2 regions of the Streptomyces sp. NPDC014676 genome follow, and region 2 is predicted to be linked to the other one. Evidence: riboswitches for the same ligand, from Rfam matches in the RefSeq annotation. Region 2 holds a riboswitch; the other holds the start of a gene.
The links. A riboswitch is a leader RNA that binds a small molecule or an ion and turns the genes downstream of it on or off. The one in region 2 is predicted to bind glycine.
Positions count from the first base shown of each region.

Region 1: another riboswitch for glycine. It lies ahead of gcvT (glycine cleavage system aminomethyltransferase GcvT); the one in region 2 lies ahead of gcvP (aminomethyl-transferring glycine dehydrogenase).

Region 1 is NZ_JBIBZI010000011.1:82,158-96,400, reverse strand. Features, by position in the region: gene ACF1DX_RS27505 (thioesterase family protein) at 1-379, opposite strand, end outside; gene ACF1DX_RS27500 (trimeric intracellular cation channel family protein) at 438-1,094, opposite strand; gene ACF1DX_RS27495 (ABC transporter ATP-binding protein) at 1,164-2,702, opposite strand; gene ACF1DX_RS27490 (ABC transporter ATP-binding protein) at 2,699-3,796, opposite strand; gene ACF1DX_RS27485 (ABC transporter permease) at 3,793-4,800, opposite strand; gene ACF1DX_RS27480 (ABC transporter substrate-binding protein) at 4,870-6,642, opposite strand; gene ACF1DX_RS27475 (ABC transporter permease) at 6,680-7,678, opposite strand; gene ACF1DX_RS27470 (enhanced serine sensitivity protein SseB C-terminal domain-containing protein) at 8,035-8,829, opposite strand; gene ACF1DX_RS27465 (enhanced serine sensitivity protein SseB) at 9,029-9,808, opposite strand; gene ACF1DX_RS27460 (AAA family ATPase) at 9,861-10,535, opposite strand; glycine riboswitch at 10,754-10,854, shown strand; gene gcvT (glycine cleavage system aminomethyltransferase GcvT) at 11,057-12,175, shown strand; gene gcvH (glycine cleavage system protein GcvH) at 12,291-12,668, shown strand; gene glyA (serine hydroxymethyltransferase) at 12,684-13,943, shown strand; gene ACF1DX_RS27440 (L-serine ammonia-lyase) at 14,121-14,243, shown strand, end outside.
Region 2 is NZ_JBIBZI010000005.1:523,513-537,755, reverse strand. Features, by position in the region: gene ACF1DX_RS18040 (MerR family transcriptional regulator) at 1-589, shown strand, start outside; gene ACF1DX_RS18035 (bifunctional nuclease family protein) at 674-1,147, shown strand; gene ACF1DX_RS18030 (MerR family transcriptional regulator) at 1,335-2,018, shown strand; gene ACF1DX_RS18025 (DNA polymerase IV) at 2,078-3,469, shown strand; gene ACF1DX_RS18020 (PRC-barrel domain-containing protein) at 3,480-3,854, opposite strand; glycine riboswitch at 3,969-4,064, shown strand; gene gcvP (aminomethyl-transferring glycine dehydrogenase) at 4,239-7,124, shown strand; gene ACF1DX_RS18010 (ABC transporter ATP-binding protein) at 7,165-8,238, opposite strand; gene ACF1DX_RS18005 (ABC transporter permease) at 8,243-9,070, opposite strand; gene modA (molybdate ABC transporter substrate-binding protein) at 9,067-9,861, opposite strand; gene ACF1DX_RS17995 (molybdopterin-binding protein) at 10,013-10,408, opposite strand; gene ACF1DX_RS17990 (LacI family DNA-binding transcriptional regulator) at 10,440-11,471, opposite strand; gene ACF1DX_RS17985 (DUF5999 family protein) at 11,705-11,905, opposite strand; gene ACF1DX_RS17980 (hypothetical protein) at 12,220-12,804, opposite strand; gene ACF1DX_RS17975 (glutamate-cysteine ligase family protein) at 13,366-14,243, shown strand, end outside.

The DNA of each region.
Region 1 (14,243 bases), on a different contig from region 2:
GATCGCCGTAGGAGGCGAGGACGCGGATGCGCTCCACCTCGTCGCCCTGCTCGTCGAACTGGAACAGGGACGCCTGACCGGTCGACAGGGTCCGTCCGGTGCGCACGGTCTCGGTGCGGACGACCGCCGGGCCCGGCTGGGAGGCGGTCAGATAGTGCGCGGAGAGGGTGAACGGGTCGGCGTGCGGCAGGGTGTCCGCGAGCGCGCGGCCCAGGACCGCCAGCAGATAGCCGCCGTTGACGGCGTTGATGATCGTCCAGCCGGCGGAGAGGTCGATGTCGTAGACGCCGGGCGCACGCGGGGTGAGTGCGGTGTCGCGGTCGAACTCACTGGCGCCGATGGTGGCCCTGACGGGCTGGGCGGAGGCTGCTTCTGGCATGGCTGAACAGTACAAGAAGATAATACTAAGCGGTAGCTTTGCCGGTGTGTCCCGGGGACTACTCCTCCTGGACCGTCGAGCGGCGGTGCCACGCGCGGGGAGCCCGCCAGTGGTAGCGCATCGCGAGCAGCCGCAGTACGAAGGCCGTGACCACGGCGACGCCGCTGGTCCCCGCGTTCAGCACGTCGTAGCGGATGCACAGCGCGGTCAGGGCGGCGCCGACGACGGCCGGGACGGCGTACAGGTCGCGGTCCCAGCGCAGCAGCGACGGCACCTCGTTGGCGAGCACGTCGCGCAGCACGCCGCCGCCGACCGCGGTGGCCAGGCCCAGGCAGGCGGAGGCGGTCAGGCCGAGGCCGTAGTCGTACGCCTTGGTCGTGCCGACGACGCAGAACAGGCCGAGGCCGGCCGCGTCGAAGACGTTGACGCCGGTCTGGATGCGTTCCACGTGCGGGTGGAGGAAGAAGACCAGGACCGTGGCGAGCAGCGGGGTGACGAAGTACCCCAGGTCCGTGAAGGCGGCGGGCGGTACGGCGCCGATGACCAGGTCGCGGAAGAGTCCGCCGCCGAGCGCGGTGACCTCGGAGAGTACGGCGATGCCGAAGACGTCGAAGTTCTTGCGGACGGCCAGCAGGGCGCCGGAGATCGCGAAGACGAAGATGCCGATCAGGTCGAGCGTGTGCAGGACGGACGGACTGAACAGTTGCTGGAGCACCCTGCCATTCTCACCCGTGGACGAGCCCCCGCCTTACAAACGAAGGCAGGGGCTCGCGGCAGGGTTGGGTTACTTCTCCTTGGTCAGAGGCCCGGCGTCGGTGTCGGCCCCGGGGGCGTCCGTCTCCGCGGGGCCGGACGCGGCGGCCTCGGCCTTCACGGCCTTGGTCTTGGCTTCCGCCGACTCCGCCTCAGTCTCGGCTTTCGCCGACTCCGCCTCGGACCCGGCTTCCGCCGACTCCGCCTCAGTCTCGGCTTTCGCCGACTCCGCCTCGGACCCGGCTTCCGCCAGCTTCGCCTCAGTCTCGGCTTCCGCCGACTCCGCCTCAGTCTCGGCTTCCGCCGACTCCGCCTCGGACTCCGCTTCCGCCGACCCCGCCTCGGAGCCGGCTTCCGCCTCAGTCTCGGGGGCCTTCGGCTTCGCGCCCTCCGCGTCCGCCGCCACCCCCGCCGAGGTCTCCTCGGGCTCCGAGGTCTCCGCGGACTTCTCCGGTGCCTCCTGCGGGACCGTCGCCGCCGCCTCCTTGGCGGCGGTCAGCAGGACGACGTCCTGCGGGGCCTGGTCCGCGAAGTTCTCCGGGTGGTGGCAGGCCACCCGCTGGCCCGGCCGCAGCTCCTTCAGCGGCGGTTCCGTGGTCGTGCAGATCTGCGTCGCCTTCCAGCACCGGGTGTGGAAGCGGCAGCCGCTCGGCGGGGAGATCGGCGAGGGCACGTCACCCCGGAGCAGGATGCGCTCGCTCTTGGCGCCTCGGCGCTTCGGGTCCGGCACCGGCACGGCCGACATCAGAGCCTTGGTGTACGGGTGCATCGGCGTCTCGTACAGCGAGGTGCGGTCGGCGAGCTCGACGATCTTGCCCAGGTACATCACCGCGATCCGGTCCGAGACGTGCCGGACGACGGACAGGTCGTGCGCGATGATCACGTACGTCAGGCCGAGCTCCTCCTGGAGGTCGTCCATGAGGTTGACGACCTGCGCCTGGATCGACACGTCCAGCGCGGAGACGGGCTCGTCCGCGACGACCAGCTTCGGCTTCAGGGCGAGCGCGCGGGCGATGCCGATGCGCTGGCGCTGGCCGCCGGAGAATTCGTGCGGGTAGCGGTTGTAGTGCTCGGGGCTCAGGCCCACCAGCTCCAGGAGCCGCTGGACCTCCTTCTTCACCCCGCCCTCCGGCTCCACGCCCTGGAGCCGGAACGGCGCCGAGACGATGCCGCCGATGGTGTGCCGCGGGTTCAGCGAGCCGTACGGGTCCTGGAAGATCATCTGGATGTCCCGCCGCAGCGGACGCATCCCGGCCGTGTTCAGCCGCGTGATGTCCTTGCCCTCGAAGCGGATCGAGCCGCCGGTCGGGTCCTGGAGCCGGGTGATGACCCGGCCCATGGTCGACTTGCCGCAGCCCGACTCGCCGACCACACCGAGGGTCTCGCCCTTGCGCACCTCGAAGTCGATGCCGTCGACGGCCTTGACCGCACCGACCTGGCGCCGCAGGACGCCCTTGCGGATCGGGAAGTGCTTCTGCAGGCCCTCGACCTTGAGCAGCACCTCGCGCTCCTCGGGAGCGGCGGCCTGGGCCGGGACCGTCGTCGCGTCCGTCTTCTTGGTCTCACTCACAGCTTCGGCGCAATCTCTTCGGTCCAGATCCGCGTGCGGTCCTCCGGCGAGAGGTGGCAGGCGGAGAAGTGCCCGCTGCCGACCGGCTGGAGCTCCGGGCGCACGGTACGGGTGACATCCCCCTTGGGGAGGTCGGCGTACGGGCAGCGGGGGTGGAAGGCGCAGCCCGAGGGGACGTTGATCAGGCTCGGCGGCGAGCCCTTGACCGGGATGAGCCGCTCGGAGGTCTCGCGGTCGACGCGCGGCATCGAGCCGAGCAGCCCCCAGGTGTACGGGTGCTGCGGCCGCTCGAAGACGTCGTCGACCGAGCCGCGCTCCACGCACCGGCCGCCGTACATCACCAGGACGTCGTCGGCGATCTCGGCGACCACGCCGAGGTCGTGGGTGATGAGGACGACCGCGGAGCCGAACTCCTTCTGCAGGTCCCGGACGAGGTCGAGGATCTGCGCCTGGACGGTCACGTCCAGGGCGGTCGTCGGCTCGTCCGCGATGAGCAGTTCGGGGTTGTTGACCAGCGCCATGGCGATCATCGCGCGCTGGCGCATACCGCCGGAGAACTCGTGCGGGTGGTTGTCGACCCGCTTGTCGGGCTCGGGGATGCCGACCCGGTCGAGCATCTCGATCGCCCGCTTGCGCGCGGTCTTCTTGCTGACGTCGTGGTGGACCCGGTACGCCTCCACGATCTGGTTGCCGATCGTGTAGTACGGGTGCATCGCGGACAGCGGGTCCTGGAAGATCATCGCCATCTCGCGGCCGCGCAGCCGGCGCACCTCGTCCGGGTCGGCGGAGACGAGCTCCTTGCCGCCCAGCCAGATCTCGCCGGACATCCGCACGTTCTTGCCGCGGGCGCCGAGCCGGTGCAGGCCCATGATCGCGAGCGAGGTGACGGACTTGCCCGAGCCGGACTCGCCGACGATGCAGAGGGTCTTGCCCTTCTCCACCTCGAAGCTGAGCCCGTCGACGGACTTGACCAGGCCGTCGTCGGTGGGGAAGTGCACCTTGAGGTCGCGGACCGCGAGGAACGCGTCGGGCGCGTTCGAGGGCGAGCTCGTGGGCCCGCCCACGGCGGCCCCGGTCTTGGAGAGTTCGGTCACGAGAGCCTCACGCGAGGGTCGGCGGCGGCGTACAGCAGGTCCACCAGGAGATTTGCGATCACGACGAAGAAGGCTGCGAGCAGGGTCACGCCGAGGATCGGGGGAAGGTCGTTGTCGGTGATGCCCTGCACCGCGTACTGACCGATGCCGGGCAGTGAGAACACCTTCTCGGTGATCACGGCGCCGCCGAGCAGCAGGCCGAGGTCCATGCCGAAGACGGTGATGATCGGGGTCAGCGCGGCCCGCAGCCCGTGCCGGGTCACGACCTTGCGCTCGCGCAGCCCCTTGGCCCGGGCCGTGCGGATGAAGTCCTCGTTCATCGTCTCCAGCATGCCCGAGCGGGTGAGCCGCGCGTAGATGGCGGAGTACAGCAGGGCCAGCGAACACCAGGCCGGGAAGAGCGTGTTGGCCCACTGGGCCGGGTTCTCGGTGAGCGGTACGTAGGTGCGGCCGAAGATCGGCCACTGGAAGGTGAACAGCAGCAGCGCCAGGTTGCCGGTGAAGAACATGGGCAGCGAGACACCGGCGAGCGCGACGCCCATGAAGGTGCGGTCGAAGATGCTGCGGGGCTTGAGCGCGGAGATCACGCCGATCAGGACACCGGAGAGCAGCCACAGCACGGCGGCACCGCCGGCCAGCGAGAGGGTCACCGGGAGGCGCGAGGTGAGCTGCGGCCACACCTCGACGTGGTTCTTGAAGGAGTAGCCGAAGCAGGGCGCGTTGCAGTGCGCCGTCGTGGGGCCCAGGTTGTAGGTGGCGCCGCTGACGATCCCCTTGATGAAATGCCAGTACTGGACGTACAGGGGCTGGTCCAGACCGAGGTTCTGCTTGACCGCGAGGATGTCCGCCTTCGTCGGGCTCTTTCCGATGTACTGCTGCGCGAGCTGGTCGGCGGTCTGGCCGGCGAGCCGCGGCAGCAAAAAGAAGATCGCGAAGGTGACCGCGGTGACGACCAGCAGCAGGATCACTGCCGCGAACGTCCGACGGAGGATGTACGAGATCACGGGGACCGGCGCTGGTGCCCGCGGGCCGCGAAGCCCGCGGGCACCAATGCCTTCACCTGCCTTCCGGGGCTACTTCTTGGTCGTGCCGATGTTGAGGTAGTCGTACTGACCGCTGAAGGCCGCCGAGGACACCAGGTTGGTGAAGTTGGCCGGGCGGTACAGCAGGACCTTGAAGTAGGTCAGCGGGACGAGGGCGGCCTGGTCCATCGCACGCTTGTCGATCTGGGCGTACAGCGAGTTGCGCTCGGCGGCGTCCTCGGTGGCGATGGCCTTGCCGAGCGTCTCGTTGATCTGCTTGTCGTCGAGGTACGAGAGGTTGGTGTTGCCGGAGGTGCCGATCGCGTCACCGTTCAGGATCTGCTGGAGGAAGCCGTAGCCGGACGGCCAGTCGGCACCCCACTGCATCATGTGCAGACCGATGTTCTGCTTCTTGTTGAACGACGGCACACCCACCTGGTCGGTGAAGTACTTGCCCGACGGGTACTGCTTCAGGCTGGCGTTGATGCCGACCTTCTTCAGCGCGGCGATGATCGCGGTGGCCGCGTCGATCTCCTGCGGGCGGTCACTGCGCGCCGAGATGTTGGTGTTGATGCTCGTCTTGCCGCAGGCCTTCAGCTGCTCCTTGGCCTTGGCCACGTCGCCCTTGTTGCCGGGGGTGGCGTAGACGTCCGTCTTCTCGTAGCCGGGGATGTCCGGCGGCAGGACCGTGGTGGCGATGTCACCGCGGATCGGGCCGCCCAGGGCGGTCTGCACGGAGACCTTGTCGACGGCGTACTGAACGGCCTTGCGGCACTCGACCTTGTCGAACGGGGCGACCTGGTTGTTGATCGCCATGTAGACGAGGCGGCCACCGTAGGTGTTGTCGGTGTTGGCCTTCAGGGAGACGTCGTTGACGACCTTCGCCTGCGTGGCGGCCTGGACGCCCGTGCCGCCGAGGTCGATCGCGGTGCCGGCCTGGACGTCCTGGTCGATCGTCTCGGCGTTGACCTTGAGCTTGACGACGATCTTGTCCGGGTACTGCTTGCGCAGCGGGTCCGTCTTCGGGTCCCAGTTCTCGTTGCGGACGAGGACGACCTGCTTGCCCTCCTCGTAGCTCTCGAACTTGTACGAGCCGGAGGACACGATGTTCTTGACGTAGTCGACGCCCTTGTCCTTGGCCTGGGGCACCGGAGCCGTCTGCGGCGTCGCGACCAGGTAGTCGAACTCCTGGAAGGCGCGGTTGAGGTGGAAGACGACCGTGGTGTCGTCCGGCGTCTCGATGGACTTCAGGCCCTTGGGGTTCTTGTCCTTGTAGGGGCCCTTGTACTTGTCGCCGCCCTCGAGGAACTGCTGGAAGTAGTTCGGGCCGAGGGAGAGCACGTCACGCGCGAAGTTGGAGCGCTCGACGGCGTACTTGACGTCCTTCGAGGTGATCGGAGTGCCGTCCTGGTACTTCAGGCCCGAACGCAGCTTGTACGTCCAGGTCTTGCCGCCGTCACTCGGCACGCCCTTGCTGGCCGCGAGGTCCGGGACCAGTGTGTTGCCCTCCTCGCCCGCGCCGGGCTGGAAGGTCATCAGCGGGCGGGCGTAGAGCCGGCTGAGGTTGTACATGTACGCGTAGTACGTGTTGCCGGGGTCGAAGGAGTCCGGGACGTCCGAGTACTCGTACGTGACCGTCCCACCCTTCTGGGTGGAGGCGTTGACGACACCCTTGGTCGCTGCGTTGGCCTCAGCCGACTTCTTTCCGTTGCTGTCCGAGTTGTCATCGGCCTTGCTGCAAGCCGAAAGCAGCAAGCTCGCACTGCCGATGGCCGCGACCGCGGCCAGCGCTGACCTTCGCATGATGGTCTGCTTCCCCTCCATTGATGGCAAAACTTTGGACTCTCGTGACAGCCGCTGGTCAGCGGCTGCGCGGGTCGAGAGCGTCACGGAGACCGTCGCCGAGCAGGTTGAACGCCAGGACGGTCACGAAGATGGCGAGACCCGGCACGATCATGAACTGGGGATCGACCTGGTAGAAGGCGACCGCCTGGTTGAGCATGCCGCCCCACGAAGCCTGGGGCGGCTGGATGCCGACACCGAGGAAGCTCAGGGACGCCTCGAAAAGGATGTTGGTCGGGATGAGCAGCGTCGAGTAGACGATGATCGGACCCACGAGGTTCGGCAGCAGCTCCCGGAAGAGGATGTACGGCCCCTTGGCCCCCATCCCCCGGGAGGCGTCGACGAACTCCCGCTCACGCAGGGCCAGCGTCTGGCCCCGGACGATGCGGCCCAGATAGGGCCAGTTGAAGAAACCGATGACGAAGATCAGCACGCCGATGTGCAGCGGCAGACCCTCCAGGCCGAAGGCGCCGCCCTGCAGGGTCGCCGAGATGGCGATCGCGAACAGCAGGAGGGGGAACGCCAGGAAGGTGTCCATCAGACGGCTGATGATCGTGTCGACGCGTCCGCCGTAGTAACCGGCCACCACGCCGAGGATCGCGCCGATCGTGTTGGACAGGAGCGTGGCGCCGAAGGCGACGACCAGCGAGACCCAGGAGCCCTCCAGGATGCGGGTGGCGATGTCCCGGCCGAACTTCGGCTCCACACCGAGCGGGTGGTCCCAGCTCATACCGCCGAAGTCGCCCTTGGGCAGCGAGGTGTTGGGGTCGATCAGATCCTGGTTGAGGACGTTGGGATCCAGGCCGAAGATCGCCTGGATCGGGCGGGAGAGGATCGCCAGGAGAATCAGCAGGACCACGATGACCCCGCCGGCCACGGCGACCTTGTCCTTCTTGAAACGGGACCAGGCGATCTGCCCCAGGGAACGACCCTCGATCTGCCCCTTGTCGGCACCGACGAGGACAGCCTCCGGCTGTACCTCGGCTTGTGCCCCGGTGGTCTCGATCGGTGCGGTCACAGTGACCTGACCCCTCTCGCCGGTGGTGACCGGCCTACACCCGCCGTTGATCACGGCTTTGTCAACTTGCTTTCGATCACAGGATCGAACGATCCGGCATCTGTGTCGGGAGTCTTCAGCGTCTTCACGATCACCCGCCAGGCCTGACCGGGAAAGTATGCACAACCGTGATGCACTGCATGGGATTCCGTTATCCGAACAGTGGGTAACACCCTTCGGACGACCGACAGTTGGGACACAATGGCGCAATCGATGATCTTCGTGACGATTCGCCGTCGTCTACGCGCGAAGAAATGTGCCCACCGCGTGAAGATCACGGATGCCGCCGACACGGCCGGCGGAAGCCCGTCACCCCGTCAGCGGACCCCGCGGGCCGGAGGGTAGCCGTACCCGGCGGCGGGCGCCTGGGCGGGGGCCGCGTGGGCCTCGCGGTCGTAGAACGGCCGGGAGTTGACGCGCAGCCACATCGCGACCGGGTCGTGCTCGTCGGACATCGCGACGGTCGACACGGGCAGTCCGTCCGGGACCGCGCCGAGGGACTGCCGCATCATCGCGCGTACGGCGTCCACGGCGGGCGGGGAGGTGTCGTACACGTCCAGGCCGATGGCGAGGTACGGGGCGCCCAGCGCGGGCTGCACCCAGGCGCGGCGCAGGGCACGGACGGCCGGGGTGCGGTGGGCGTTCTGCGCGAGGAGGGCGTAGAACTGCGGGATCGCGATGGCCGGTTCGGACAGCCGCAGCGGTCCGGCGGGCTGGCGGTCCAGGCCGTCGGCGATCCGGCGCAGGTCCAGCCAGGGGATGCCGACGCCGCCGCCGGGGGCGTGCGGATTGAGCCAGAGGCCGTAGCGGTCGGGGTAGAGCGCGCGGGCCACTTCGAGGCCGTCGACCACCTCGTACGACCGGTTCCAGCCGCTGGCGGACAGCTCCTGGGCGGAGGTGACGCAGGGCGCGTAGCCGAAGCCGTCGACCTCCATGTTTCCGTACTGGGCGTCCGGGGAGCCGGCCTGGCCGTGCCAGAGCAGCATCCAGACCTGGCCGGAGGCGGGGGTCGCGAGGGCGCGCAGCAGTGCCTCGTACGCGTCGTAACGCCCGGGCGTCACCTGGCGCAGCATGTGCTCGACCTGTCCGGTCGCCGCGGTGCCAGCGCTCACTTGTATCGCCCCTCCGTACCTCGCCAGCGGATGGACCTAGCTTAAGCCGATGCCGTGCGGCGGGCTGCCTGGCTGCATGGCGGTGAGCTCGCGGGAGAGTTCGGGGCTGTGGCGCCGTGGGCGGGTGCGGGTTCGTCGCGGCTTGTCGCGCCCGCGCGGCGGAGCCGCACGTCGGTACGGCCCCGCGCCCCTGGGGGTGTTACCGCCGGCGCTGGTAGAAGGGGCGGACCTTGGTGCGGAGCCAGTCGCCGACCGGGTCCTGGGCGATGTCCAGGACGATGAGGTTGACCGGCCAGGGGGCGGGGGTGCGGCCGAGGGCCCGGCCCAGGGCGTTCAGGGGGAGGGTGCGCGCGTCGCCCTCCCACCGGGAGAGTTCCACGCCGACGAAGAGGACCGGGTCGGCCGTCTCGATCGCGGCGAGGCAGCGGCGGGCGGTGGTCACCAGGCCGAGGGCGTCGAACTCCGCCGAGGCGGCGGCGAGGAAGTCCAGCGGGTCGTCCTGCCAGTCGGGTTCGAACAGCCGGACCCGGCCGCCGGCCGCCGCGCCGTCCAGTGGGGTGCGTCCGGCCCGACAGAGTTCGGCCACCGCCGGCGGCGGCAGCGGGATGCCGACCACGCCGCCGGGGTTCACCGCGATCCCGGCCTGCGGCGGCAGGCCGCGGGCGAACTCCACGGCGGGCGCGATCGTGTACGGCATGTGGGAGCCGACGACCTGACGGAACTGCTCCTCGGAACTGAAGACGGGGACGTGGGCCTGGCCGTCGATCTCCAGGGTGGGCAGGTCCAGCGGGCCGCTGTCCGGGCCGCCGCCGTTCGGCAGCGGGACCCAGACGAAGCTGCGGCCCAGCACCTCGACGATCCTGCCGCCCGCCGAGGGGACGCCGAGGGAGGCGGAGAGCACCTCCTCCAGTTCGTTGCCGGGCCATCCTCCGTGCGGATGGGGGTGCGTCTGTGCCGGGAAGTCCGCCGGGAAGTCCATCTGCCTACCGCCTGCTGCCTGGAACCACTGCTGTGGCTGGAAAGGCTACCGGTCAGCCCGTGAAGCCGACCCGGCGCAGCGCGTCCGCCGCGTCCCGGTCGATCAGGACCGCCGAACCCGTGCCCGCCGTCAGCACGCCCCGCTCCACCGAGCGCAGCAGCCGCTCGCTCGCCGCGCGGTGCCGCAGGAACGCGTACCGGGAGACACCGCGCCCGCGTTCGCGCTGGCCGGCCAGGGCCTGCTGCGGGGTGACGTCGAGCAGCAGCAGATGCAGGCTCGCGCCCCGGCGGCGGGCCTCGCGGGCCAGCCAGCGGCGCACCCAGGCCTGCGTACCGCAGTCGTGCACGACGACCGGTCCTCCGGTCCGCAGCACGCGGCGCAGTCCGGCGTAGTGGGCGAGGCGGACCAGCGGGCGGTAGACCGCGTACGGCAGGAAGCGCGGCATGCGGCTGTCCCAGCGGTCCCGGGTGTCCTGGGAGTCGACACGGGTGCCGCGCACCGTGCGCCGCATCAGTGTGGACTTGCCGCTGCCGGGCAGCCCGGTGACCACGACGACGTCCCGGGGCCCGAAGATCAGGGCGCGCGGGCTGCGGCCGGCCCGCGCGCGCAGATCGCGGACGACGGGCGCCGCCAGCGCGCCGCGGGCCCGACGGGCCTGGGCGGCCGGCTGCTGGGGCAGCGTGACGCCCGTGGTGGTGGCGCACGCCGTGGTCCTGTTCACCGTGATCGTCCTCCCCTGGGGCCGGGTACGAGTACCGATCCCCGCCGAGTGTAAAGAGAAGGTAATGCCGGATGTCTGTCGTTTCCGTCCGTTTCTCGAAACAGGCGTGTCACAGCATCCTGATGACGGCGCCCGCACACCCGGTGCACCCCCTGGGAAGGGTCCCCCTGCCGCGCCCCCGCGATGCGTGCAATGATGTGCGCGCCAACTGCATACCGGCCGTTTGAATCCGCGCGGGAGAGTCCCCGGCACCGTTTGCCGCCGGGGCGCCGAAGGAGCAAGTCCCTCCCTTGAATCTCTCAGGCCCCGTTACCGCGCGGGCGAGGCACATCTGAAAAGCGGGCCGCCGAAGGGCATCCAGCAGTGCTCCGGTGGCTCCACCCAAGGTGCAAGCCAGGACCGTCCCCGCGGGGACGTCATGGCGAACCTCTCAGGTTCCGATGACAGATGGGGAGGAACGTCCTCGCCCTCCCCCACGCTCGAACGAACTCGCGCGGGGGGACCCCATCGCCTTGGGAGACCGACCGATGAGCAGTACCGAACCCCGCCGGACCGCGCTCGACGCCCTGCACCGTTCGCTCGGCGCGACGATGACCGACTTCGCCGGCTGGGACATGCCCCTGCGCTACGGCTCCGAGCGCGACGAGCACAACGCCGTCCGCACCAGGGCCGGCCTCTTCGACCTCTCGCACATGGGCGAGATCACCGTCACCGGACCGGGGGCCGCCGGGCTGCTGGACTTCGCGCTGGTCGGCAACATCGGCGGCGTGAAGCCGGGCCGCGCCCGCTACACCATGATCTGCCGCGAGGACGGCGGCATCCTGGACGACCTGATCGTCTACCGGCTGGACGACACCGAGTACATGGTGGTCGCCAACGCCTCCAACGCGCAGACCGTGCTCGACGCGCTCGTCGAGCGCTCGGCCGGCTTCGACGCCGAGGTCCGCGACGACCGCGACGCCTACGCGCTGCTGGCCGTGCAGGGCCCCGAGTCCCCCGGCATCCTCGCCTCGCTCACCGACGCCGACCTGGACGGCCTGAAGTACTACGCCGGTCTGCCCGGCACGGTCGCCGGTGTGCCCGCGCTCATCGCCCGTACCGGCTACACCGGCGAGGACGGCTTCGAGCTGTTCGTGAAGCCCGAGCACGCGGTCGAGCTGTGGCAGGCGCTCACCAAGGCCGGCGAGGGCGCCGGACTGGTCCCCTGCGGGCTGTCCTGCCGGGACACGCTCCGTCTGGAGGCCGGCATGCCGCTGTACGGCAATGAGCTGAGCACCTCCCTCACACCCTTCGACGCCGGTCTGGGCCGGGTGGTGAAGTTCGAGAAGGAGGGCGACTTCGTGGGCCGTGCGGCGCTCGCCGAGGCCGCCGAGCGCGCCGCCTCCGAGCCGCCCCGCGTCCTGGTCGGCCTGGTCGCCGAGGGCCGCCGGGTCCCGCGCGCCGGGTACGCGGTCGTGGCCGGCGGCGAGGTGATCGGCGAGGTCACCTCCGGCGCCCCCTCCCCCACGCTGGGCAGGCCGATCGCGATGGCGTACGTCGACGCCGCCCACGCGGCGCCCGGCGCCGAGGGTGTCGGCGTGGACATCCGCGGCAGCCACGAGCCGTACGAGGTCGTGGCGCTGCCGTTCTACAAGCGGCGGAAGTGACACCGTCGTAGACGGCTTTCCGCGCGTGAGGTGAGCACGTCGTGCCTGCTCACCGGCGCCGCACCGCAGTTCCCTCCCTCATCAGCAGTCCCCCGCGTACAGGAGAATTCAGGACATGAGCAACCCCACGCAGCTGCGTTACAGCAAGGAGCACGAGTGGCTGTCGGCCGCCGAGGACGGCGTGTCGACGGTCGGTATCACGGAGCACGCGGCCAACGCGCTCGGCGACGTGGTCTTCGTCCAGCTCCCCGAGGTCGGTGACACCGTGACCGCGGGCGAGACCTGCGGCGAGCTGGAGTCGACCAAGTCGGTCAGCGACCTGTACTCCCCGGTCACCGGTGAGATCACCGAGGTCAACGAGGACGTGGTGAACGACCCGTCGCTGGTGAACTCCGCCCCCTTCGAGGGTGGCTGGCTGTTCAAGGTGCGCGTCACCGACGAGCCGGCCGACCTGCTGACCGCCGCCGAGTACGACGCCGAAATCGCCGGCTGAGGAGTCTGTAGCCGCATGTCCGTTCTGAACACGCCCCTGCACGAGCTCGACCCGGCGGTGGCCGCCGCCGTCGACGCCGAGCTGCACCGCCAGCAGTCCACCCTCGAGATGATCGCCTCGGAGAACTTCGCCCCGGTCGCGGTCATGGAGGCCCAGGGCTCGGTCCTCACCAACAAGTACGCCGAGGGCTACCCCGGCCGCCGCTACTACGGCGGCTGCGAGCACGTCGACGTGATCGAGCAGATCGCCATCGACCGGGTCAAGGAGCTCTTCGGCGCCGAGCACGCCAACGTGCAGCCGCACTCGGGCGCGCAGGCCAACGCCGCCGCGATGTTCGCGCTGCTCAAGCCCGGCGACACGATCATGGGCCTGAACCTCGCGCACGGCGGGCACCTGACCCACGGCATGAAGATCAACTTCTCCGGCAAGCTCTACGACGTGGTCGCCTACCACGTCGGCGACGACGGCCAGGTCGACATGGCCGAGGTCGAGCGCCTCGCCAAGGAGAAGAAGCCGAAGCTGATCGTCGCCGGCTGGTCGGCGTACCCGCGTCAGCTCGACTTCGCCGCGTTCCGCCGGATCGCGGACGAGGTCGGCGCGTACCTCATGGTCGACATGGCGCACTTCGCCGGCCTGGTCGCCGCGGGCCTGCACCCGAACCCGGTCCCGCACGCCCACGTCGTGACGACCACCACCCACAAGACCCTCGGCGGCCCGCGCGGCGGTGTGATCCTCTCCACGGCCGAGCTGGCCAAGAAGATCAACTCCGCGGTCTTCCCCGGTCAGCAGGGCGGCCCGCTGGAGCACGTGATCGCCGCCAAGGCGGTCGCCTTCAAGGTGTGCGCCACCGAGGACTTCAAGGAGCGCCAGCGCCGTACCCTGGAGGGCGCCCGCATCCTGGCCGAGCGCCTGGTCAAGGACGACGTCAGGGCCGTGGGCGTGGACGTGCTGTCCGGCGGCACGGACGTGCACCTGGTCCTGGTCGACCTGCGGAACTCCGAGCTGGACGGTCAGCAGGCCGAGGACCGCCTCCACGAGGTCGGCATCACGGTCAACCGCAACGCGATCCCGAACGACCCGCGCCCGCCGATGGTCACCTCGGGCCTGCGCATCGGCACGCCCGCCCTGGCCACCCGCGGCTTCACCGCCGAGGACTTCGCCGAGGTCGCGGACGTGATCGCCGAGGCGCTGAAGCCGTCCTTCGACGTGGAGGGGCTCCGGGCCCGGGTGACGGCACTCGCCGCGAAGCACCCGCTGTACCCCGGTCTGCAGTAATTTCGTACGCTTTCATACGTACGGACATCAGGGGCATCGCGCACACTGGGTCGGTGGGCGCGGTGCCCCGCACCATGCACCGCCGCATGAACGATCCCTCTCTTCCGATCCGCAGATTCCCCGAACCACCCTTCCCCGGTGGACAGCGTCGTCCGCCGAACCCTTAGGAGTCCTCCCGTGGCCATCTCGGTCTTCGATCTCTTCTCGATCGGCATCGGCCCGTCCAGTTCGCACACGGTCGGCCCGATGCGGGCCGCCCGGATGTTCGCCCGGCGGCTGCGCAACGAGGACCTGCTGGAC
Region 2 (14,243 bases):
CGAGCCGCAGCGGACCCCGTCGGGGTACCGCAAGTTCAGCGCCGGGGACGTCGAGCGCCTCGGCCATGTGCTGCGCATGCAGCGCGATCACTACCTGCCGCTCAAGGTGATCCGTGAGCACCTCGACGCCATGGAGCGCGGTGAGGCCGTCCAGCTGCCGGTGCTGGGCCGTCCGGGGGACGGGGAGACCGCTCAGGAGCCCGCCGCCGAGGGGGCCACGGCGGCGCGTATCGGGCGCGGCCGACTGCTGGCCGCGGCCGGCATCGACGAGCGGACGCTCGCCGAGTGGGAGTCGTACGGGCTGCTCGCCCCGGTCGAGGACGGCATGTACGACGCCGAGTCGGTCACCGTCGCCGGGCTCATCACCGAGCTGGGGCGGTTCGGGATCGAGCCGCGTCATCTGAGGGCGATGAAGGCCGCCGCCGACCGTGAGGCCGGTCTGGTGGACCAGGTGGTCGCCCCGCTGAAGCGCCACCGGAACCCGCAGACCAGGGCCCACGCGCAGGCGCGTACGAAGGAGCTGGCGGGGCTCACGATGAAGCTGCACGCGGCGCTGGTGCAGGCGGCACTCGGGATACGGCCGCCCTGAGACGGAGCGGCGCGGGGGCCCGGATCGGCCACCCGTTCCCTGCCCGACTACCCAAACGTCCCGGGCACGGCCTAGGGTTACTGTGTGAACGAGCTCGATGTCGTAGGTGTCCGGGTCGAGATGCCCTCCAACCAACCGATCGTGCTGTTGCGTGAAGTGGGCGGCGACCGCTACCTCCCCATCTGGATCGGACCGGGGGAGGCGACGGCCATCGCCTTCGCCCAGCAGGGCATGGCACCCGCACGGCCGCTGACCCACGACCTGTTCAAGGACGTGCTGGAAGCCGTCGGACAGGAGCTCACGGAAGTACGCATCACCGATCTGCGCGAAGGTGTCTTCTACGCGGAGCTGGTGTTCGCCAGCGGGGTCGAGGTGAGTGCCCGCCCCTCCGACGCCATAGCGCTGGCCCTGCGCACGGGTACGCCGATCTACGGCAGTGACACGGTGCTCGACGACGCCGGGATCGCCATCCCGGACGAGCAGGAGGACGAGGTGGAGAAGTTCCGCGAGTTCCTCGACCAGATCTCGCCGGAGGACTTCGGAACCAGTAACCAGTGAGGGCGGCCGTCGGCCCGGTCGGCCGCCGGGGCTCACGCCGAGGGCATTCGGCTAGCCGTTCCCCGCGACGGGGTACGAGAAACCACTCTTAGGGTGATTATCACTCGGCGTGCCGAGTGTGGCGATCGTTGACGCACCCTTGGTGACTGCCTACCTTCGAGGAGGCAGGTCAAGGACGGAGGTCGGCGTGAGAAGCAGCGGCGACGGTACGGCTGGGGGTGCCCCCGGACGCGGTTTCGGGGCGAGCGGGCCGTACCCTTCCCAGAGCTCCCGGCTCCGTTCGAGCGGGGGGCATCCCGCGCACGGCGGTGCGATCGACCAGGCTCCGCAGCGACCGACGGCTGTGCCGAGCAGCGGAGGGGCGACATCCATGGCGTCCGAGGAGATCGGCTACCGGGGGCCCACGGCCTGCGCCGCCGCCGGCATCACCTACCGGCAGCTCGACTACTGGGCCCGTACGGGCCTGGTCGAACCGAGCGTGCGGCCGGCCCACGGGTCGGGCACGCAGCGGCTTTACAGCTTCCGCGACGTCGTCGTGCTGAAGATCGTCAAGCGGTTCCTGGACACGGGCGTCTCCCTGCAGAACATCCGCACCGCGGTCCGGCATCTGGGTGAGCGCGGCTTCAGCGACCTGGAGCGCATGACGCTGATGAGTGACGGGGCCACGGTCTACGAGTGCACCTCGTCCGACGAGGTGCACGCCCTGCTCCAGGGCGGCCAGGGCGTCTTCGGCATCGCCGTGGGCGTGGTGTGGCGGGACGTGGAGAGCGCGCTGTCCCAGCTGCACGGGGAGCGCGTCGACACCGGGGAGACCCTGGTCGGGCACAACCCGATGGACGAGCTGGCGCGGCGGCGGAACAAGGCGGTCTGAGGCCGTCCGGGGCCGCCCGGGAACGGCTGTTGTCAGTGGCGTAGGGCAGCATCGGAGATGTGAGATCCGCGCCCACGATCCTGCACCTCGACATGGACGCCTTCTTCGCCTCGGTGGAGCAGGCGTCCAAACCGAGCCTGCGCGGTAAGGCGGTCGTCGTGGGCGGGCTCGGGCCGCGGGGTGTGGTGGCCACCGCCTCGTACGAGGCACGAGTCTTCGGCGTCCACTCGGCGATGCCCATGGCGCAGGCCCGGCGACGCGCGCCGAACGCCGCGTACCTGGTGCCGAGGTTCGCTCTCTACCGGTCGGTCAGCGAGCAGGTGATGGAGTTGCTGCGGGCCCTGTCACCGCTGGTGGAGCCGCTCAGCCTGGACGAGGCGTTCGTGGACCTGGAGGCCGGCGGCACGGCCTGGGACGAGCGGTCGGCGCGGCTGGCCGGGGCGAAGCTGCGCGCGGACATACGGGCGGTCACGGGGCTCACCGGGTCGGTGGGGCTCGCGGCCTCCAAGATGCTGGCGAAGATCGCCTCGGAGCAGGCGAAGCCGGACGGACTGGTGCTGATCGAGCCGGGCACGGAGCGGGCCCTGCTGGGGCCGCTGCCGGTCCGCACCCTGCCGGGCGTCGGACCGGCGACCGGTGACCATCTGCGGCGGGCGGGGATCCACACGGTCGGCGAGCTCGCCGAGGCCGGGGAGGACGAGCTCGTACGGCTGCTGGGCAAGGCCCACGGCCACGCGCTGTTCGCGATGGCGCTGGCCCGGGACGAGCGGCCCGTGGTGGCCGAGCGGGAGACCAAGTCGGTCTCGGTCGAGGACACCTACGACGTGGACATCCACGACCGGGTGCGGGTGGGGACGGAGGTGCGGCGGCTCGCGGACCGGTGCGTGCGCAGGCTGCGGGGGGCGGGCCTGTCGGGGCGGACCATCGTGCTGAAGGTGCGCCGGTACGACTTCTCGACCCTCACCCGCTCCGAGACGCTGCGGGGCCCCACGGACGATCCGGCGGTGGTGCGGGAGGCGGCCGCGCGGCTGCTGGACTCGGTCGACACGACGGGCGGGGTGCGGCTGCTGGGCGTCGGGGTCAGCGGGCTGGCCGACTACACGCAGGAGGACCTGTTCGCGCAGGCGGCGGGCGTACCCGCCGACGACTTCCCGCACGAGGAGGCCGAGACCGTGCCCGCGCCGGAGCCGGAGACGCCCGCCGAGCGGCGCTGGCCGGCGGGGCACGACGTACGGCACGACGTGTACGGGCACGGATGGGTGCAGGGCAGCGGGCTGGGCCGGGTCACAGCGCGCTTCGAGACGCCCGGCTCGGAGCCGGGCCGGGTGAGGACCTTCCGCGTCGACGACCCGGCTCTGCAGCCGGCGCAGCCGCTGCCGCTGGTGTCCCGGGGATCCGGGGAGGACGAGAGCGCGGGGACCGGTGGAGGGATGCGGACGGAGAGCCGGTGAGCGGGGCGGATCAGGCCGGCTTGTCGTTCCCGGCGAGTTTGCCGAAGTCGCGGTCCGGGAGGGGAGGGGGAGCGGCGAGGTCCAGGCCGTAGTGGTGGTAGAGCTGGAGTTCCTGTTCGGGGGAGAGATGGCGGCCCACGCCGAAGTCGGGGGCGTCCTTGATGAGGGCGCGTTCGAAGGGGACGTGGAGGGCGCCGTCGATGAGTTCGCTGGGTTCCAGGGGGACGAAGGCGTCCCTGCTGAACAGGCCGGTGCGTATCGCCGCCCACTCCGGTACGCCGGTGGCGTCGTCGAGGTAGATCTCGTCGATGGTGCCGATCCGGGTGCCGTTGCGGTCGAACGCCTTGCGGCCGATCAGGTGGCGCGGATCGATGTCGGTCTGCACAGGCCCTCCATTGGTCGCAAACTCATCCGTAAGCACTACAAAACGGCACAATCGGCTGGACGGCCACTCGAAGGTTCTGGTGTGGTGCTCGCTGGTACGCTGGCAAACGGCTGCTGACCCCGTGCGGGAGAGCCCTCCGGACATCACCGGAGGCGCCGAAGGAGCAAATCCTCCCCGGAATCTCTCAGGCACACGTACCGCACGGACGAGGTCACTCTGGAAAGCAGGGCGGGTGTCGACGGCTTCCGCTCTCACCGACGGTGAAAGCCGGGCGCCTTCGGGCCGTCCGGTGAAGCTCTCAGGTTGAGATGACAGAGGGGGAGGCCGTTCGGGCACCCGCGCCGTGGTGCCCCTCGAAGGTCGTCGGACCAGGAGGCCTCCTCAATGACCGCCCCTCGCACTCCGCTCTCCGAGCTCGAACAGGGAATCCCCTTCGAGCAGCGCCACATCGGCCCCGACCACGAGGCCCGGGCCAAGATGCTCGCGCAGGTCGGCTACGGCTCGCTGGACGAGCTGACGGCCGCCGCCGTGCCGGACGTCATCAAGAACGCCGACGCGCTGGACCTGCCGGGCGCCCGGAGCGAGGCCGAGGTCCTGGCCGAGCTGCGTGCGCTGGCCGACCGCAACGAGGTGCTCGGCTCCATGATCGGGCTCGGGTACTACGGGACCTTCACCCCGCCCGTCATCCTGCGCAACGTGATGGAGAACCCCGCCTGGTACACGGCGTACACGCCGTACCAGCCGGAGATCTCCCAGGGCCGGCTCGAGGCGCTGCTGAACTTCCAGACCGTGGTCGCCGAGCTCACCGGCCTGCCGACCTCGGGCGCCTCGCTGCTCGACGAGGGCACCGCCGCCGCCGAGGCGATGGCGCTGTCGCGGCGCATGGGCAAGAACAAGAAGGGTCTGTTCCTGGTCGACGCGGACGCGCTGCCGCAGACGATCGCCGTGATCGAGACCCGTGCCGAGCCGACCGGCGTCGAGGTCGTCGTCGCCGACCTGAGCGAGGGCATCCCCGCCGAGCTCGCCGAGCGTGAGATCAACGGCGTACTGATCCAGTACCCGGGCGCCTCCGGTGCCGTACGCGACATCAAGCCGCTGATCGACCAGGCGCACGAGCTGGGCGCGCTGGTCACGGTCGCCGCCGACCTGCTCGCCCTCACGCTGCTGAAGTCGCCCGGTGAGCTGGGCGCGGACATAGCGGTCGGCACTACGCAGCGCTTCGGTGTGCCGATGGGCTTCGGCGGGCCGCACGCCGGCTACATGGCCGTGCAGGAGAAGATGGCGCGCAGCCTGCCCGGACGGCTCGTCGGCGTCTCCGTCGACGCCGACGGGAACAAGGCGTACCGCCTCGCCCTCCAGACCCGTGAGCAGCACATCCGCCGCGAGAAGGCCACCAGCAACATCTGCACCGCCCAGGTGCTGCTCGCCGTCATGGCCGGCATGTACGCCGTCTACCACGGCCCGGAGGGGCTGCGGCTGATCGCCCGGCGCACCCACCGGTACGCCACCGTCCTCGCCGCGGGCCTGCGGGCCGGCGGGGCCGAGATCGTGCACGGCTCCTACTTCGACACGCTGACCGTGCGCGTCGCCGGGCGGGCCGCCGAGGTCGTCGCCGCCGCCCGTGACAACGGCGTCAACCTGCGTCTCGTCGACGCCGACCACGTCTCGATCGCCTGCGACGAGACCACCACCCGGGAGCGGCTGACCGCCGTGTGGAGCGCCTTCGGCGTCGACGGCGACGTCGAGGCGCTGGACGCGGCCGCGCGGGACACCCTGCCGGACGCCCTGCTGCGCGACGACGAGTACCTGACCCACCCCGTCTTCCGGCAGCACCGCTCCGAGACCGCGATGCTGCGCTACCTGCGCCGGCTCTCCGACCGCGACTACGCGCTGGACCGGGGCATGATCCCGCTGGGCTCATGCACCATGAAGCTCAACGCGACCACCGAGATGGAGCCGGTCACCTGGCCCGAGTTCGGTCAGCTGCACCCCTTCGCGCCCGCCGAGCAGGCGCAGGGCTACCTCACGCTCATCCACGAGCTGGAGGAACGTCTCGCCGAGGTCACCGGCTACGACAAGGTGTCCCTCCAGCCCAACGCCGGTTCCCAGGGCGAGCTGGCCGGTCTGCTCGCCGTACGCGGCTACCACCGGGCCAACGGCGACGAGCAGCGCACCGTCTGCCTGATCCCGTCCTCCGCGCACGGCACCAACGCCGCCAGCGCCGTGATGGCCGGCATGAAGGTCGTCGTCGTCAAGACGTCCGACGACGGTGAGATCGACGTCGCGGACCTGCGCGCCAAGATCGGGCAGTACCGCGACGAGCTGTCCGTGCTGATGATCACCTACCCCTCGACGCACGGCGTGTTCGAGGAGCACGTCGCCGACATCTGCGCCGAGGTGCACGAGGCCGGCGGCCAGGTGTACGTGGACGGCGCCAACCTCAACGCCCTGGTGGGTCTGGCCAAGCCCGGCCACTTCGGCGGCGACGTCTCGCACCTGAACCTGCACAAGACCTTCTGCATCCCGCACGGCGGCGGCGGCCCCGGCGTCGGCCCGGTCGGCGTACGGGCGCACCTGGCGCCGTACCTGCCGAACCACCCGCTCCAGCCGGAGGCCGGTCCGGAGACCGGCGTCGGGCCCATCTCGGCGGCGCCGTGGGGCTCGGCGGGCATCCTGCCGATCTCGTGGGCGTACGTCCGTCTCATGGGCGGCGAGGGCCTCAAGCGGGCCACGCAGGTGGCCGTGCTCAGCGCCAACTACGTCGCCAAGCGTCTGGAGCCGTACTACCCGGTGCTCTACACCGGCCCCGGCGGGCTGGTCGCGCACGAGTGCATCATCGACCTGCGCCCGCTGACCAAGGCGACCGGCGTCAGCGTGGACGACGTGGCGAAGCGCCTGATCGACTACGGCTTCCACGCGCCGACGATGTCGTTCCCGGTGGCCGGCACGCTGATGATCGAGCCCACCGAGTCCGAGGACCTCACCGAGCTCGACCGGTTCTGCGAGGCGATGATCGCGATCCGCGCGGAGATCGAGAAGGTCGGCTCCGGCGAGTGGCCCGCGGACGACAACCCGCTCCGCAACGCCCCGCACACCGCCGCCGCGCTCGGTGGGGAGTGGGACCACGCGTACGCCCGCGAGGAGGCCGTCTTCCCGGCCGGGGTGAGCGCCGCCGACAAGTACTGGCCGCCGGTGCGCCGCATCGACCAGGCCTTCGGCGACCGCAACCTGGTCTGCTCCTGCCCGCCGCTGGACGCGTACGAGGACTGACACACGCCGAAGGGGGCCCTTTGCGGAGGGCCCCCTTCGGCTACGCCGGGTACGCGTGGGTCTGCGTCGCCTTGACCGCCGCCCAGACCGTCGCGCCCGGACGCAGGTCGAGTTCGGCCGCGGCGACCGCGGTGAGGTCGGCGGCCAGGGCGAGCTCGCCGGTGAGCTCCACGCGGATCTGATCCCTGTGGGTCTCCAGACCGGCGACCTCGCAACGCCAGAGGTTGCGGGCGCTGGAGCCGGTCGGCCGGTCCCGGTACAGGGTGACGGCGCCGGGCGGGAACGCCACGAAGGCGGGCCCGGAGAGGTCCTCCGTGGTGCTCACGGCGGGACCCGCGTCGAGCCGCACCGTGTGGCCGTCGGCCCGCCCGCGGTACAGGTTGAGGCCGACGAGCTGGGCGATGTACTCGGTGCGCGGGTGACGGGCGATGTCGGAGGGCGTGCCCTCCTGCACGATCCGGCCCTGCTCCACGACGACCAGACGGTCGGCGAGCACCATGGCGTCCAGCGGGTCGTGCGTGACCAGGACGGCGACGGCCTCGAACGCGGCCAGATGGCGGCGGAGCTGCGCACGCACCTCCAGCCGGGTGCGGGCGTCCAGGGCGGCGAGCGGTTCGTCCAGGAGCAGCAGCCGGGGGTGGGTGGCCAGGGCGCGGGCGAGGGCCACCCGCTGGGCCTGGCCGCCGGACAGCCGCCGGGGCTTGGCGCCCGCGTGCTCGGCCAGCCCCATGCGGTCGAGCCATTCGGCGGCCTGCGCGCGTGCCTCCGCCTTGCCGGCGCCCCGGCAGCGCGGCCCGAAGGCCACGTTGTCGAGGGCGGTCAGGTGCGGGAAGAGCAGGTAGTCCTGGAAGACGACACCCACCGGGCGCGACTCCGGCGGCGTACGGCGCAGATCCACGCCATCCAGCCGCAGATGCCCGGCACCGAGCGGGGTGAGGCCCGCGAGGGCGCGCAGGGCGGTGGTCTTGCCGGCGCCGTTCGGGCCCAGCAGGGCGACGACGTCACCGGGCGCGGCGGTCAGCGCGACGTCCAGTCGGAAGGAGCCGCGGTCCACGACGAGGTGCGCGTCCAGGCCCTCGGCGGCGTCGGGCACGGTCCCGGGATGCTTCGGCATGGTGTCAGACGGTCCTCGTCCAGCGGTCCCGCAGCCCGGCCAGTACGGCGATGGAGACCGCCAGCAGGACCAGGCTGAGGGCGATGGCGGCGGCCGGGTCGTTCTGCAGGGCGAGGTAGACCGCGAGCGGCATGGTCTGGGTGCGGCCGGGGAAGCTGCCGGCGAAGGTGATCGTCGCCCCGAACTCCCCGAGGGCCCGCGCCCAGGCCAGTACGGCACCGGCCGCGACGCCGGGAGCGATCAGCGGCAGCGTGACCCGGCGGAACGCGGTGAAGCGGGAGGCGCCCAGGGTGCTGGCCGCCTCCTCGTAGCGCGGGTCGGCGGCCCGCAGCGTGCCCTCGACGCTGATGACGAGGAACGGCATCGCCACGAACGTCTCGGCGAGGACGACGCCCGTGGTGGTGAAGGGCAGGGTGATGCCGAACCACGCGTCCAGCCACTGGCCGACGACGCCGTTGCGGCCCAGGGCGAGCAGCAGGGCGACACCGCCCACCACCGGGGGCAGCACCAGCGGGAGCGTCACCAGGGCGCGGACCAGACCCCGGCCGGGGAAGTCCGTACGGGCCAGCAGCCAGGCCAGCGGGACGCCGACGACCAGGCTCAGCGCGGTCGCCGTCGTGGCGCACAGCAGTGACAGGCGCAGCGCCTCCCACACCTCGGGGCTGGTCAGCTGCCCGGGGAGGTCCCGCCAGGGGGCGCGCAGGAGGAGGGCGAGGAGGGGCACCAGGAGGAACGCCAGGCCCAGGAGGGCGGGCGCGAGGAGGGCGAGGGGGACACCGCGGCCGGGGGCGCGGGGGCGTGCCTTCCGGAGGGCTTCCCGGCCGTTGGTCATGGCTTCAGGAACCCCGCCTCAGCCAGGACCTTCTGGCCCTGCGCGGACTTCACCAGCGCCACGAACGCCTTCGCCGCCGACGGATTGGGCGCGTTCTCGAGCCGGGCGATCGGATAGTCGTTGACGGCCTCGGCGGACTCCGGGAATTCCACGCCCTCCACCTTGTCACCGGCCGCCCTCACATCCGTGCGGTACACGAGGGCGGCGTCGGCCTCCTTCAGCCGGACCTTCGTCAGGGCGCTCTTGACGTCCTGCTCGTACGAGACCGGCTCCAGCTCGACGCCGCCGGCGGTGAGGGCGGTCCGCGCGGCGGCTCCGCAGGGCACCGTCTCGTCGCACAGCACGACCTTGAGGCCGGACGCGGTCAGGTCCTCGAGGGAGTCGATCGCGTGCGGGTTGCCCGGCACGGTGGCGATCTCCAGCCGGTTGCGGACGAACGTGCTCGGGCTGCCCGCCGTGAGCCCCTCGTCCGTGACGAGCTTCATCGTCTTCGCGCTGGCCGCCGCGAAGACGTCGGCCGGGGCACCGCCGTCGATGCCGGCGGCCAGGCTGTCGCTGCCGCCGAAGTTGAAGGTGACCTCGGTCCCCGGGTGCTCCTTCTCGAACCGCGCGCCCAGCGTCGTGAAGCTCTCCTTCAGCGAGGCGGCCGCGAAGACGGTGACGGTGCCGGTGACGTCCTGCCCGCCGGACGCCGGCGAATCCGAGCCGGACGTGGAACAGGCGCTCAGCACCAGTACGGCGGCGGCTGTCCCGGCACCGGCGATCCGACGGGTCCCATGCGAACGGGGCATGGTGGAGCACTCCCTCCGTGGGGCTGCGGAAGAGCCCGCAACGCCCTCCCGCTACGCCGATCATACTGGCGCATCTGCAAGGCGTTCACCCCATGTCACATCGCATGAGCCAGGGAAGGCGGTCAAGGGGTACGCAGGTGCGTTGTCGCCGTCAGGTGCGGTCGATATGGACGTTCGTCGACTTCACGCGGGCCGTGGCCTCCATGCCGACCTCCAGCCCCAGTTCCTCGACGGCCTCCCGGGTGAGCAGCGAGACGAGGCGGTGCGGGCCGGCCTGGATCTCGACCTGGGCGGCGACGTCGCCGAGCTTGATCGCGGTGACGATGCCGGGGAAGGCGTTGCGGGCGGAGGTGTACGGAGTGCCCTCCTCGACGGCGCCGGCCCTGGCGAGTTCGACGGAGAACGCCGCCAGGGCCTGCCCGTCGACGAGCCGGCGTCCGCCGTCGTCGCGGTGGGTGGTGATACGTCCCGCGTCCGCCCAGCGGCGGGCGGTGTCCGGGCTCACGCCGAGCAGCCTCGCTGCCTGGCCGATCGTGTAGGACTGCATGCCGGTCACGATAGGTGGTGCCGGAGGTGCCTCAGCCCCGCTCGACGGGAGCGGCCGTGCTCGCCCGGACGACGAGGTCCGTGCCCAGTTCCACACGGGGGGAGTCCGGCTGTTCGCCACGGGTGAGACGGAGCACCGTACGGACGGCGAGTTTGCCCATGTCGGCCAGGGGCTGGCGGACGGTGGTCAGCGGCGGCGCCGACCAGCGGACCTCCGGAAGGTCGTCGAAGCCGACCACGCTCATGTCCTCCGGGACCCTGAGTCCCCGGCCGCGCAGCGCCTCGATCGCCCCCAGCGCCATCTGGTCGCTGGCCGCGAACACCGCGGTCGGCGGCTCCGGCAGGTCCAGCAGGGCGTTGCAGCCCGCGAAGCCGGCCTCCGGGCGGAAGTCACCGGGAACGATCAGCGATGCGTCGAGCGTGATGCCGGAGCCCTCGAGCGCCGCCCGGTAGCCGTCGAGCCGCGCGCGTGCGCAGAGCAGGCGCGACGGTCCGGCGATCAGCCCGATCCTGCGGTGTCCCAGGGCCAGCAGATGTTCGGTCGCGGCCATGCCGCCCGACCAGTTGGCGGCGCCGATGGTCGGCACGTCCGCGGCGGGGGAGCCGGCCGGGTCCACGACCACCAGCGGGACGCCCAGGACCTGCAACTCCTCGTGCAGTGTGTTCATCGCGGAGGTCACGAGGATGACACCGTCGGACGCGCGCGCCCGCAGATTGCGCGTCCACTCCCGGGCGTCGCCGGAACGTCCGTGGATCGCCGATACCACCGTGCCCGCCCCGGCCGCGTGGGCGGCCTCCTCGACACCGCGGATGATCTCCACCGCCCAGGGGCTGCCGAGGTCGTTGAAGACCAGGTCGAGCAGGACCGCGCGCGAGGCGGAGGCGTGGGGGCGCTTGCGGTAGCCGTGACGGCGCAGCAGGTCCTCGACCCGGGCGCGGGTTTCCGGGGAGACGTCGGAACGGCCGTTGACCACGCGGGAGACGGTCGGCACGGAGACGCCGGCCTGCCGGGCGATCTCCGTGATCGTGACTCTGCCCCCGGCGTCGGCCTCATGTGCTGCCACTTGCCCCACCTCCGTGACGGAACCCGCGAAACTTCCAGGAGTCTTCCGGAAAGCGGACGTCCGTGGGAAGGCGTCGCGGGGCCGACTCTTGGCGGAGGGGCCGGCCGGTCACTCCTCCCGCATGCCGGACCACGGTGGGTGACCGGCCTCGGACAGGCGTCGGGGCCGGCGCGCAGGAGGTCCTGCGTCCGGCCCCTCGTCGCCTCGGGCGGCCCCGTTCCGCCCGGTCGTGCTCAGGCGGTGGTCAGGCTGGCGCCCCGGGGACGCTGCGGGGCGATGACCCTGCCGTCGGGCAGGAGTTCACCGGTGTCCTCGAAGAACACGACACCGTTGCACAGCAGGCTCCAGCCCTGCTCCGGGTGGTGCGCCACGAGACGGGCGGATTCCCGGTCGGCGGAGTCTGCTGAGGGGCACGGTGGCTGGTGCTGGCACATGGGTGGGATCTCTCGCTCTGTGGTGACCTGTGAGTCGGCTGTCGTTTCAGTTCCGCGGCGTGAAGCTTCGTTCATGGCCGCCCCCCGTTGTGATAAGTCGGTCGGAAACCAGTGTTGCCCCATGGGCGAGGATCCGCAGGGATTTCGCGGCACCGCTCCTCACAGCTTGAGGACGCGTCACCCGCGCGGACGGTTCATCCCAACTGCACTGTCACTTCGGATGGTTCGCCGTGGCCGGATGGGGCTAGTCCGTCCGGGAGACGCGTGTGCCCCGCCGCGTCGGGGGTCCGGGCGGCGGGGCACGGGGTGAACGCTCAGGCGGGCGAGCCGAGCAGGCGGGTCGGTGCCACCCGGTGCGTCAGGACCGGGAGCAGGTCGGTGAACCGGTGCGGGCGGTGGGCCGCGATGCCGGGCGGCGCCGGTGCGAGCGGGACGAGCAGATCGGTGGCGGCCGGGTGTCCGGTGGCGCCGTCCGCGGTGGGATCGCCGTGCAGCCAGAGCGCCAGCATGTAGAGGCTCGGCACCGACAGCAGCCGGGGCTGGTACGGCTGTGTCATGGCCTCGGCCTGGCGCAGCGCGAGCTCGGTGGAGGTGATGTAGGGGCCCTCGAAGAAGCGGGAGAACGTCCAGCCGTCGGCGGTGGGCACGGTGTCCGCTGCGGCCACCGCGCGGTCGCCGGTGCGGATCAGGAAACGCCAGCCGGCCAGCCGGGTCGAGGTCCCGTCGTCGGGGGTGGTCCGGTCCAGGACGTGCACGGGAAGGGGCAGCTCGGGTGAGACGGGTCCCTGGGTGACGAGCAGGGAGGGAGTTCGGGCTTCGCGGACCGCGGTCGGCGAGGAGAGCGCGGTCAGGACGGAACGCAGTGCGGGCGCGGGAGCCGGGGGAACATGCAGCGGCATGGTGGGTCGCCTCTCATTCGAAGGCACAGTGGCGCGAGGGCGGGGCGTGGCGGGGCGGACGGCGCTGTCAGCTCGCGAAGGTCAGAGAGGCAGGGGCCGGGGGCTGAGCCCGGGAGACGGGGGTGAGGAGTGCCGCACGCCACCTCCCGGCTGGATCGCTCGAACCGTGGGCGCCAACCTTCTGCCTTGTGCGCAAAGTTTATACGACACGCGTTCGGACTGTGTTTCGCCTAGCTGTTTTCGACCGGCGGAACAAGGGTACTTCTGGCCGGTGAAATGTGAAAATCATCCCGATTCCAGGCCGGATGCACGCCGATGACCTCGGATAACGGCCGCGAAGCGGTCGGCCCATTCTCGTCGGCGTTTTTCACGAGTTCGCAACCGACCCGTAAGGCGTCTTCTGTGCCATGCCTCGTGAATGTGCCACTGGTCACCCCGACCAGACTAGCGGCCGGCGGTTCCGTCCGGGGCGTTATCGATCGCATCGACGGGGCATCCTCCCCTGTGGACCGGGACCCGGCGGCCGCTCTTCGGCCCGCCCGTGCGAGGAAGGACCCTTCGATGGGGGAGAAGGTCGTGGCAGGTCAGTTCGACCTGTCCGATCGCCAGCGCTACCGCGAGAAGCTCCGCAGCTGTCTGACGGGCTTGGAACGACTGCTGGCGGAGAAGCGGTTCGACCGCCCCAAGAACCTCATGGGGCTGGAGATCGAGTTGAATCTCGCGGGCGCCGACGGCATGCCGAAAATGTTGAATGCGCAAGTCCTCGAACGGATCGCCAGCAGGGACTTCCAGACGGAACTCGCCATGTTCAATCTGGAAGTGAACATCGCCCCCCACCGATTGGGCGGGCGGGTATTCGACCGGCTCGACGAGGAACTGCGCACTTCGCTCACGTATGCCGACCGGAAAGCCGGTGAAGTGGACGCGGGGATCGTGATGATCGGCATCCTGCCGACACTGGACCGGGACGACCTGGTCTCCTCGAACCTTTCCGACGTCGACCGTTACGCATTGCTCAACGAACAGATCGTGGCCGCGCGCGGTGAGGAGTTCACCCTCGACATCGACGGCGTCGAACGCCTCAGCTGCACCTCCAAGTCCATCGCCCCCGAGGCCGCCTGCACCTCGGTGCAACTGCACCTCCAGGTCACCCCGGAGCGCTTCGCCGGTGTGTGGAACGCGGCCCAGGCCGTCGCCGCCGCCCAGATCGCCGTCGGCGCCAACTCGCCGTTCCTCTTCGGCCGCGAACTGTGGCGCGAGTCCCGGCCCCCGCTGTTCCAGCAGTCCACGGACACCCGCCCGCCCGAGCTCCAGGCCCAGGGCGTACGGCCGCGCACCTGGTTCGGGGAGCGCTGGGTGACCTCGGCGTTCGACCTGTTCGAGGAGAACCTGCGCTACTACCCGGCCCTGCTGCCCCTCTGCGACGACGAGGACCCGCT